DNA from 3 places in the Streptomyces sp. NPDC088254 genome. Region 3 is predicted to be linked to each of the others. Evidence: riboswitches for the same ligand, from Rfam matches in the RefSeq annotation. Region 3 holds a riboswitch; each other region holds the start of a gene.
The links. Region 3 has a riboswitch for cobalamin ahead of ACIOC0_RS03330 (CoA-acylating methylmalonate-semialdehyde dehydrogenase). Riboswitches for the same ligand answer to the same signal wherever they lie in the genome.
Positions count from the first base shown of each region.

Region 1: another riboswitch for cobalamin. It lies ahead of ACIOC0_RS21455 (ABC transporter substrate-binding protein); the one in region 3 lies ahead of ACIOC0_RS03330 (CoA-acylating methylmalonate-semialdehyde dehydrogenase).
Region 2: another riboswitch for cobalamin. It lies ahead of metE (5-methyltetrahydropteroyltriglutamate--homocysteine S-methyltransferase); the one in region 3 lies ahead of ACIOC0_RS03330 (CoA-acylating methylmalonate-semialdehyde dehydrogenase).

Region 1 covers NZ_JBIURQ010000007.1:170,302-173,551, forward strand. Annotated here, with positions in the region: gene ACIOC0_RS21450 (FecCD family ABC transporter permease) at 1-611, opposite strand, end outside; gene ACIOC0_RS21455 (ABC transporter substrate-binding protein) at 608-1,843, opposite strand; cobalamin riboswitch at 2,070-2,256, opposite strand; gene ACIOC0_RS21460 (YnfA family protein) at 2,832-3,167, opposite strand; gene ACIOC0_RS21465 (hypothetical protein) at 3,179-3,250, opposite strand, start outside.
Region 2 covers NZ_JBIURQ010000003.1:102,101-105,350, reverse strand. Annotated here, with positions in the region: gene metE (5-methyltetrahydropteroyltriglutamate--homocysteine S-methyltransferase) at 1-1,836, opposite strand, end outside; cobalamin riboswitch at 2,002-2,227, opposite strand; partial or broken gene ACIOC0_RS11010 (3-hydroxyacyl-CoA dehydrogenase family protein) at 2,428-2,634, opposite strand; cobalamin riboswitch at 2,723-2,900, shown strand; gene ACIOC0_RS11005 (ABC transporter substrate-binding protein) at 2,954-3,250, shown strand, end outside.
Region 3 covers NZ_JBIURQ010000001.1:723,340-726,589, reverse strand. Annotated here, with positions in the region: gene ACIOC0_RS03335 (acyl-CoA dehydrogenase family protein) at 1-28, opposite strand, end outside; gene ACIOC0_RS03330 (CoA-acylating methylmalonate-semialdehyde dehydrogenase) at 36-1,559, opposite strand; cobalamin riboswitch at 1,786-1,971, opposite strand; gene ACIOC0_RS03325 (ECF transporter S component) at 2,022-2,792, opposite strand; gene ACIOC0_RS03320 (ABC transporter ATP-binding protein) at 2,843-3,250, opposite strand, start outside.

The DNA.
Region 1 (3,250 bases), on a different contig from region 3:
GCGCGCTCGGGCCGGGCGTAGACAAGCATCACGCCGACCACCGCGGTGGCGGCCGAGCCGATCATGACTCCGATCACGAGCAGGGTGACGGCCGACCGCACCCATCGGGAGAGCAGCAGGACGAGGGCCAGGACGGCGGCGGCGCCGAGCGAGGCCGCGATGACGACGCCCACGCGCCCCAGCCCGGCCAGGTCGCCGGTGAAGCTGCCAGTGACGCCGCCTGTGCCGACCACCACGGCGGCCACACCCATGCTGGCGCCCGAACTCACCCCGAGGGAGAACGGGTCGGCCAGCGCGTTGCGGAACAGCGTCTGCATCTGTACGCCGGCCACCGCGAGGGCGGCACCGACTGCGGTTGCGGTCAGCGCGCGCGGCAGTCTGACCTGCTCGACGATCACGGTCCACCGCGGGTCCTCGGCGGTGCCGCCGAACAGGACCCGCACCACCTCCGCGACCGGCACAGGATGGGAGCCGGTCGCGACGGCGAGGATGAACAGTGTGGCGGTACCGGCCGCGAGGGCGAGGACGACGGCTAGGCGCCGTCGTCCCGGGCCTATCGCCCGCGGGACGTCCGAAGCGGGGGTCGCCTTGGTTGCCGGGTGTGTCGTCACGCCTTGGGCACCGGCTGGTAGAAGGTGAAGGTGTGGCCCTTCGCTTGGTCCGGGTGCATCAGCGCGAAGAGGTCGGCGAGTACCAGGTCCGGGCGCAGCACGCCGCGCTCGAAGTAGTCGTTGCCCCCTCCGGGGCCGAGCGCCTTCGTGTTCGTCCAGACCGCACCGCCGGACAGCGCCTTCAGCTGCCCGTACCGGCTGTCGGCCTTCACGGCGTCTGCGGTGGACTTCCACTGCTGGTCAGCGATCCATACCGGAGCCTGGCCGCCCTTGGCGTACACGGCCTCGAAGTTGAGCTGGAGGCCGCCGGTGCCCTCGTCGCCGGCCCACGGGTAGGTGCCGCCCGCGTCCTTGATCAGCTGGGCGGCGTAGCTACCGCCGGCGGGCATGGACCACGTGCCCTGGTACATCGTGCCGGGCAGGACCTCGACGGCCTTGCCTGCCTTGACCGCCTGCGCGCCCTTCTCTGCGACCTTCCGGTAATCGCCCTCGATGGTGTCGAACACCTCACCCGCACGCTTCTCCGCCCCGGTGAGCGCGGCCATCGCCTTGACCCACTCGGCACGCCCGAGCGGACTGGCCTCCAGCCACTCGGCGTTGGCGACCACGGCGATGCCCGCCTGACGCAGCTTCGGGTACTGAGGGTCGTCGGTGCCCTGGGTCATCAGCACGTCGGGCTTGGCGCCGATGACCGTCTCGGCGTTGAGCGTGCGGTCCTTGGCGTACTCGGTGACCTTGCCGGCCTTCACCCGCTCGATCACCTCGGCGGAGGAGATGGCCGTGGCGCTCGCGACACCGGTCAGCACGTCCAGGGTGCCGGTCTCGGTCAGCAGCGGCAGGTGGGTCGTCGAGGCGGAGTACAGGCTCTTGACGGGCACGGTGACCTGCTGTGCGGACGCCAGTTCGCCGGTCAGCTTCGGCTTCGGAGCACCGCACTTGACCAGTACGTACGACTCGGGCTTCCCCTTGGGGAAGGGCTCTTTGACGGTGAGGACCTGGTAGCTCTTTTCGTACCGGAGCGTGAAGTTCTCGGCGTGCTTCACCGTCGACTTGACCGGGAAGTAGTCCTTGGCCGGGTCGAAGTCCTTGATGCAGCCCTCGCCGGCGGCTTGGGCCTTGGCGTCGGCGGGTGGGCCGGAGTCGCCGCCGCACGCGGTCAGCGTGAAGGCGGCGGCGAGGAATGCCGCAGCGGCGACCTGACGGTGGCCGGGCATGGCGGAACGTACGGACACGGTGACTCCTGGTGGCGTGCGTAGGCAGTGCGCACCGGCATGGCGGGGCGCGTGGTGCGGCGCATGGGAAGGAACCCGCTGAGGGAGGAGGTCGTCAGAAGCTGAGAGAACCGACTCGTGCGTCAAGCCGGGCAGGCCGACTCCGAAGGGCCACAGGCAGCGCGAAGCTGCCACCACACATACGCAGGCACATGGGTGCCACCGCCTCTCCTGGGGAAATCCGCCCCGTACTTCGAGGTGCGACGGCGTGAGTCTCCTGACTCGGGATCACAGCTTCTCCGGCCTTCCCGCCCCGGACGGGGCGGTGGCCATGGGTGGAGTCGCTCCCCCTACACAGTGGCGGTACCGTGCCGGAATCTCACCGGCTTCCTCGTTCCGCCGTCGCTTGACGGACCGAAGCATCGCAGAACCGGCTACGGCCCCGCCAGACCCACTTTTGTGGGACCGGCCACAACTGCGAGGGGCAGCGTTGGGGGCGTCAGACGACGAACTGCCTTGGGGCGCGGCCTTACCGAGGAGGGGCGCGGCGCGTGCCCTCCGGAAGGCGAGCGGCGTGCAGCCGAAGACGGGCAGGGCCGGACCGCCGACCAGGTTCCTGAGGGCTCGTCCGCCGCGATCTCGGTCCGGACGCGGCGAGCGGCCTGAAGCCCATGCTGGCGTACACCGTCTTGGCTCCTGGACCTTCCAGTGCACTGGAAGGTCCGACGTGCTGACCACAGGCGGTGAGCTCGGAGGACAGCAGAGTGCGGATCACGTTGCTGACGCTTCCCGACTGCCCGAACGCCCCACTTGCCCGCGAGCGGGTGACCACTGCACCGGCCGGCCGCGACGTGCCGGTGGAGCGGATCGAAGTGCGCGACGAGGGCCAGGCTGATGGGGATTCCTGGAACGGCCAGGGTGCTCGCCTCCCCGCTGCGTCCGGAGTGCGACAGAGTGGGAAGTTGCACGGTGCGGCTCACGCTGTCGGGGTCCGGGTCCGTGGCGCGGGTCAGTGGCTGCGGGGCGCGTACATGATCACGGCCATGCCGGCGAGGCAGACCAGGGCGCCGACGACGTCGTACCGGTCGGGGCGGTAGCCGTCGGCGATCATGCCCCAGGCGATCGACCCGGCGACGAAGATCCCGCCGTACGCGGCGAGGATGCGGCCGAAGTTGTCGTCGGACTGGAAGGTGGCCACCACCCCGTACAGGCCCAGGGCGAGGACACCGGCGCCGATCCAGATCCAGCCCTTGTGCTCGCGGATGCCCTGCCACACCAGCCAAGCGCCACCGATCTCGAAGAGGGCGGCGACGACGAACAGGGCAACGGAACGAGCGACAGTCATACCGCCGGACCCTACCGGCGGCCCGCGCCCGCGATCTTCAGCGGGTCTCCGGACGCCTTGCAGCCGCACCCGCTCTCACCATC
Region 2 (3,250 bases), on a different contig from region 3:
CTGGATGACCGAAGTCCCGGCCGCTTCAAGGTCGTCGACCTCGTCGCGCAGCGCGAGGGCGACCTGACGGGCGGTGTCGCCGAGGGGCTGGTCGTCGCGGACGAAGGACCAGGCGAGCATCGTGACCGGGCCGGTGAGCATGCCCTTGACCGGTCGTGAGGTGAGGGACTGGGCGTACGTCGTCCAGCGGACCGTCATCGGCTCGGGGCGGGAGATGTCGCCGGCCAGGATCGGCGGGCGGACGTAACGGGTGCCGTAGGACTGGACCCAGCCGTGCTGCGTGGCGAGGTAGCCGGTGAGCTGCTCGGCGAAGTACTGAACCATGTCGTTGCGTTCGGGCTCGCCGTGCACCAGGACGTCCAGGCCGGTCTTCTCCTGGAAGGAGATGACCTCGCCGATCTCCGCCTTGATGCGCTCCTCGTAGCCCGCCGTGTCGATCCGGCCCGCCCTCAAGTCCGCGCGGGCGGCACGCAGTTCACCGGTCTGCGGGAAGGAGCCGATGGTCGTTGTCGGCAGCAGCGGCAGTCCGAGGTGCGCGCGCTGCGCGGTGGCTCGTTCGGGGTAGGGCTGGGAGCGGCGGGCGTCGGCGTCCGTGACTGCGGCGGTCCGGGCCCGTACGGCGGGGTCGTGCGTGATCGGCGAGGTCGCGCGGGAGGCCAGATCGGCCCGGTTGGCGGCGAGTTCGCCGGCGATCGCGCCTGTGCCCTGCGCGAGGCCCGTGGCGAGGGTGACGATCTCGCTCGTCTTCTGGCGGGCGAAGGCGAGCCAGCGAAGGATCTGCGGGTCGATGTCGCGTTCCGCGGCGGCGTCGATCGGGACGTGGAGCAGGGAGCAGGAGGCGGCCACGTCGACCCGGTCGGCCAGCCCGAGCAGGGTGCCGAGGGTGGACAGGGACTTGGTGAGGTCGTTGACCCAGATGTTGCGGCCGTTGACCACGCCTGCGACCAGCCGCTTGCCCGGCAGTCCGCCCACGGAGGCGAGATCGCCGAGATTGGCGGAGGCGCCCTCGGTGAAGTCCAGGGCCAGCCCCTCCACCGGAGCCTTCGCCAGCACCGGCAGGGCGTCGCCGAGCCGGTCGAAGTAGGAGGCGACCAGCAGCTTGGGCCGGTCGGTGAGGGCGCCGAGATCGCGGTAGGCGCGGGTGGCGGCGTTCAGCTCGGCCGGGGTGCGGTCCTGGACGAGCGCGGGCTCGTCCAGCTGCACCCACTCGGCACCGGCCGCGCGCAGGTCGGCGAGGACTTCGGCGTAGACCGGGAGCAGGCGGTCGAGGAGCGTGAGCGGCTCGAAGTCGGCGGGGACGCCGGGGGCGGGCTTGGCCAGCAGGAGATAGGTGACCGGACCGACCACGACGGGCCTGGCCGTGAGGCCCAGAGCGAGGGCTTCCTTCAGCTCGGCGACCTGCTTGGTCGTGTCGGCAATGAAGACGGTGTCCGGGCCGAGTTCGGGGACCAGGTAGTGGTAGTTGGTGTCGAACCACTTGGTCATCTCCAGCGGTGCGACGTCCTGGGTGCCGCGGGCCATGGCGAAGTAGCCGTCGAGGGCGTCGGCGTCGACGGCGGCCCGGTGGCGGGTGGGGATCGCACCCACCATGACGCTGGTGTCCAGGACGTGGTCGTAGTACGAGAAGTCGCCGGTCGGGACCTCGTGGATGCCGGCGTCGGCGAGCTGCCGCCAGTTGCTGCGGCGCAGCTCGGCGGCGGTGTCCTGGAGCGCGTTGGCGGTGACGCGGCCCTTCCAGTAGCCCTCGATCGCCTTCTTCAGTTCCCGGCTCTGTCCCTGGCGGGGGTAGCCGTACACGGTGGCCCGGGCTGCCGCGGCTGCGGACTTGGTGGTCACGGAGATCTCCTTCGCGAGACGAATCCCTGAGATCCCGGCGACGGGACGCGAGCGCGAAGGGGTGACGGAACCGGGCGGAGGCGACCTTGCGCTGCACAGCGCGGTCGTGCGCTCGGTATGTACGCCGACCCGCCCACGAGGTCACCGGGATGTCCGCGTACGAGTGGTTCGCACACGGGCAGTGGCAGGTCTTCGGACTTGCGGGCACGCCCTCCTGGTCCGGAGGACACCTACTGGCCGTCGCTTCCCAGACCCTGTACCTCGGATCCAGTGCGTATGACGGCGGTCGTTCCCGCTCACCGCTGCGGGGCAGTCCCGGATTCCCACCGGGTTCCCTCTTGCGACGCATCCCGCCTGGCGGACGGGGCGAACCAGCTGCACCAGTCAGCGTAAGGGGCTGGCTACGCGTCCGGAGGGCCGTGTCCATCATTCGAATGGTGAGCTGGTGCACGCGGGTGACGGGTGTGAAACGGGCCGAGGGCGGGAAACGTCGCGCACGCGTCTCCCACCCCTTCCCCCGCCCCGCGCCGCGCGGCACCCTCACCCCGCGGCGGCGGTCGCGGGCCCCTCAGCCCGCGTCGTACCAGGCCCTCAGTCCTGGTCGTAGATGCGGAACCCCCGGCCGGTCTTACGGCCGAGGAGACCGGCCTCCACCATTCGCTGGAGCAGCGGCGGCGGGGCGTAGAGCGGCTCGCGGAACTCGTCGTAGAGGGACTGGGCGATCGAGGCGACGGTGTCCAGGCCGATCAGGTCCGCGAGCCGGAGCGGGCCCATGGGGTGGGCGCAGCCCAGTTCCACTGGAAGCGGTAGCCCAGCGCCCCGAGAACACCAGCACCTTTGTTCCCTACCCCGTGACCGAGCGCACGATCTGACCGTACGACGGGCTTGATAGCCTCGACGGGCCAGTCGAGCCACACCCGAGGCCAGGGAATCCGGTGCGAATCCGGAACTGACGCGCAGCGGTGAGGGGGACGGGCGGGGCACGCACGCCACTGGGAGACCGGGAAGGCGCCCCGGCCGGACGAACCCGAGTCCGAAGACCTGCTGGCACCTCCGCGCCCCGGCGCGGGGGACACCCGTAGGCCAGGCTCCGCGAACGAGCCCCGACCCCCGAGGCATGCCCGTGCTCCGCACCCCCGCCCTCCTCCGTACCCCGGCCCTGCTTCTCACCTCCGCCCTGCTGCTCACCGCCTGCGGCTCCGCCGACGGCGACGACGCGAAGACCGAGAAGGCCGCGGCCACCGGCTACCCGGTCACCATCGACAACTGCGGGAACAAGGTCACCATGAAGTCGGCCCCGAAGCGGGCCGTCTCACTCAACCAGGGCACCACCGAGATCCTGCTCTCCCTGGGCCTGGCCGACCGCATGGCGGGCACGGCGACCTGGACCGACCCGGTGATGAAGGGCCTGGAG
Region 3 (3,250 bases):
GGTCCTCGGTGAGCAGGGTGATGGTCATACGGCACTCAGCCCATCGTGGGGATCGTGAAGCTCGCGCCCTCGCGCAGCCCGGCCGGCCAGCGGGAGGTGACAGTCTTGGTGCGGGTGTAGAAGCGGATCGCGTCCGGGCCGTGCTGGTTCAGGTCGCCGAAGCCGGAGCGCTTCCAGCCGCCGAAGGTGTGGTAGGCGACCGGCACCGGGATGGGCACGTTGACGCCGACCATGCCGGTGTTCACCCGCCGGGTGAAATCGCGGGCGGTGTCGCCGTCCCGGGTGAAGATGGCGACGCCGTTGCCGTAGAGGTGTTCGCTGGGCAGGCGCAGGGCCTCCTCGTAGTCGGCGGCACGCACGACCGACAGCACGGGGCCGAAGATCTCCTCCTGGTAGATGCGCATCGCCGGGGTGACCCGGTCGAACAGCGAGGCCCCAGCGAAGAAGCCGTTCTCGTGACCGGGCAGGCCGAAGTCCCTGCCGTCCACGACGAGTTCGGCGCCTTCCTCGACACCCAGGTCGATGTACTCGCGGACTCTGTCGACGGCGTCCCTGCCGACCAGCGGGCCGAAGTCGGCCTCGGGGTCGTCGCTGCGGCCGATCCGCAGCGCGCCGATGCGCTCCTTCAACCGGGCGACCAGCGCGTCGGCGGTGTCCTCGCCCACGGGCACGGCCACGGAGACGGCCATGCAGCGCTCGCCCGCCGAGCCGTACCCTGCGCCGATCAGGGCCTCCACCGCCTGGTCGAGGTCGGCGTCCGGCATCACGATCATGTGGTTCTTGGCGCCCCCGAAGCACTGGGCACGTTTGCCATGGGCCGCGGCGGTCGCGTAGACGTGCGCGGCGACGGGTGTGGATCCGACGAAGCCGAGGGCGGCGACGCGGGGATCTTCCAGGAGGGTGTCGACCGCTTCCCTGGCGCCGTTGACGACGTTGAGGACGCCGGCCGGCAGTCCCGCCTCCTGGAACAGTTCCGCCAGCCTGAGCGGGACGGAAGGGTCGCGCTCCGAGGGCTTGAGGATGAAGGCGTTGCCGCAGGCCAGTGCGGGCGCGGCCTTCCAGAGGGGAATCATCGCCGGGAAGTTGAACGGTGTGATGCCGGCGACGACTCCGAGCGGGGCGCGCAGGGAGTGGACGTCGATCCCGGTGCCGGCGTTGTCGGTGAACTCGCCCTTGAGTAGATGCGGGATGCCTGCCGCGAACTCCACCACCTCCAGGCCCCGTTGGATGTCGCCGTGCGCATCTGCGATGGTCTTGCCGTGCTCGGACGACAACAGCCGGGCGAGCGCGTCCTGCTCCTGTTCGACGAGACGCAGGAAGCGCAGCAGGACGCGGGCGCGGCGCTGCGGGTTCCACCCACCCCACTCAGGCTGCGCCTCGGCGGCGACGGTGATCGCCGCCTCGGTCTCGGCCCGGTCGGCCAGCGGCACGCGGGCCTGGACCCTACCGGTGTTGGGGTCGTACACGTCGCCGTAGGACCCCGAGGTTCCCGGGGTGTGCTTGCCACCAATGAAGTGGGTCAACTCACGTACGTCGGTGGAGTCGTTCGGACGGATCATGGGTGCCTGCTCTCGTCAGGTGCGGGTGATCCGGGATGGCGCGCCGAACCGGCACACAGGGACGCGGTGGCGTGCACGTGTGTGCGGGGGCAGCGCGAGAACGCGTATGGCGGGCGAACCGTCAGGCGGTGACGACAGGGATACGGCGTGAGGGACGCCGACGGCCGAGTCCGCGGGGGTCGTGAATACGCACCGGTGCCATGTGTGTCAGCTCCATCCTCGTGGACAACACGGAACATCCCACGGCCGGTATCCTGACTCCCGGATCAGCGCGCGCCGTCCGCCTTCCCGACATCCAGCTCGTCAGTGGCGTCCTGCTCGACGGCGTACTCCCCGGTCACAGTGGCGGGACCGTGCCGGAATCACACCGGCTTCCCTGCACCGCGGGCCTACCCCTCGAATATATAGTTGGACGTCCTAGTAAATCCACCCCCGCAGGGTGCGTTCCGGTGGTGTTCCCGGTCAGCGTGGGTCGGATTCGGCCGTCCGAGGGGTTGCAAAGCGCACCGGCGCCCGGAAGCGGGCCTTGCGCGCGGCGCGCCGGAAGGTGGTCAGCACCGCGGGGCCGGCCAGCAGCACGCACACGAAGTTCGTGACCGCCCGCCCGGTGTCCCAGCCCAGCGAGGTGGCCAGGTCGAACGCGACGTAGCGGTGCCACTGCTCGGTGAACGGCAGGCCCGGGAGGTAGGCGATCGAGCTGTTGGGGTCCAGGGAGAACGGCCAGAAGGAGAGGTTGAGGAGGAAGCCGAAGAGATAGCCGGAGAGTGAGCCATAGACGGCCAGCATCAGCACCTCGCGCCGACCGGTCGCCCTGGGGAGCAACCCGGCGAGCATCCCCACGAAGGCGCAGCCGAACATCTGGTAGGGCATCCACGGCCCGACCCCACCGGTGATGAGCGCGGAGGCGAACAGGGAAGTGCAGCCGAGCACGAAGCCGAAGCCGGGGCCGTAGACCCGTCCCGCCAGGACGAGGACGAAGAAGACCGTCTCGATTCCGGCGGTTCCGGCGCCCAGCGGACGCAGTGCGGCGTTGACGGCGGAGAGGACCCCGAGCATCGCGAGTGCCTTCGAGTCGATGCCGCCCTCGGCGATCTCCGACAGCACCACGCACAGGACGAGGGCCAGCAGGACACCGAAGATGAGCGGTGGTGCGTAGTTGGACCCGAACTTGCCCGGCGCGACCACGAACGGCCAGAAGAAGGCGACGAGCCCGAGGAAGGCTGCCATGGTCATGACGATGCCGACGCGCGGGGTCAGCCGGATGGCGGTGCCGACGCGTGTCCTCACGGGCGTGCCCCGTCGTGACCTTCGACCGCCAGCGCCCGCGCCACTTGTTCGACCGTCAGGAACAGCAGCGGAGACAAGATCTTGGCCGTCTGAGGGGCGAAGGTCGGGGAGGAGACGATGACTTCCGTGGTCGGGCCGTCAGCGACGACATCGCCCTCGGCCAAGACGACCACACGGTCGGCGGCACGCGCGGCGAACTCGACGTCATGGGTGGAGATGACCACGGCCCTGCCCTCGGCCGCCAAGGCGTCCACGATGCCGATCAGTGCCGTCTTGGCCTGGTAGTCCAGGCCGCGGGTCGGCTCGTCCAGGAGGACGACTCTCGGCGCGGCGGAGAGCTGGATGGCGAGGACGAGAGCGAGCTTCTGGCCTTCCGACAGGTCACGCGGATGGGTGGCGTCGTC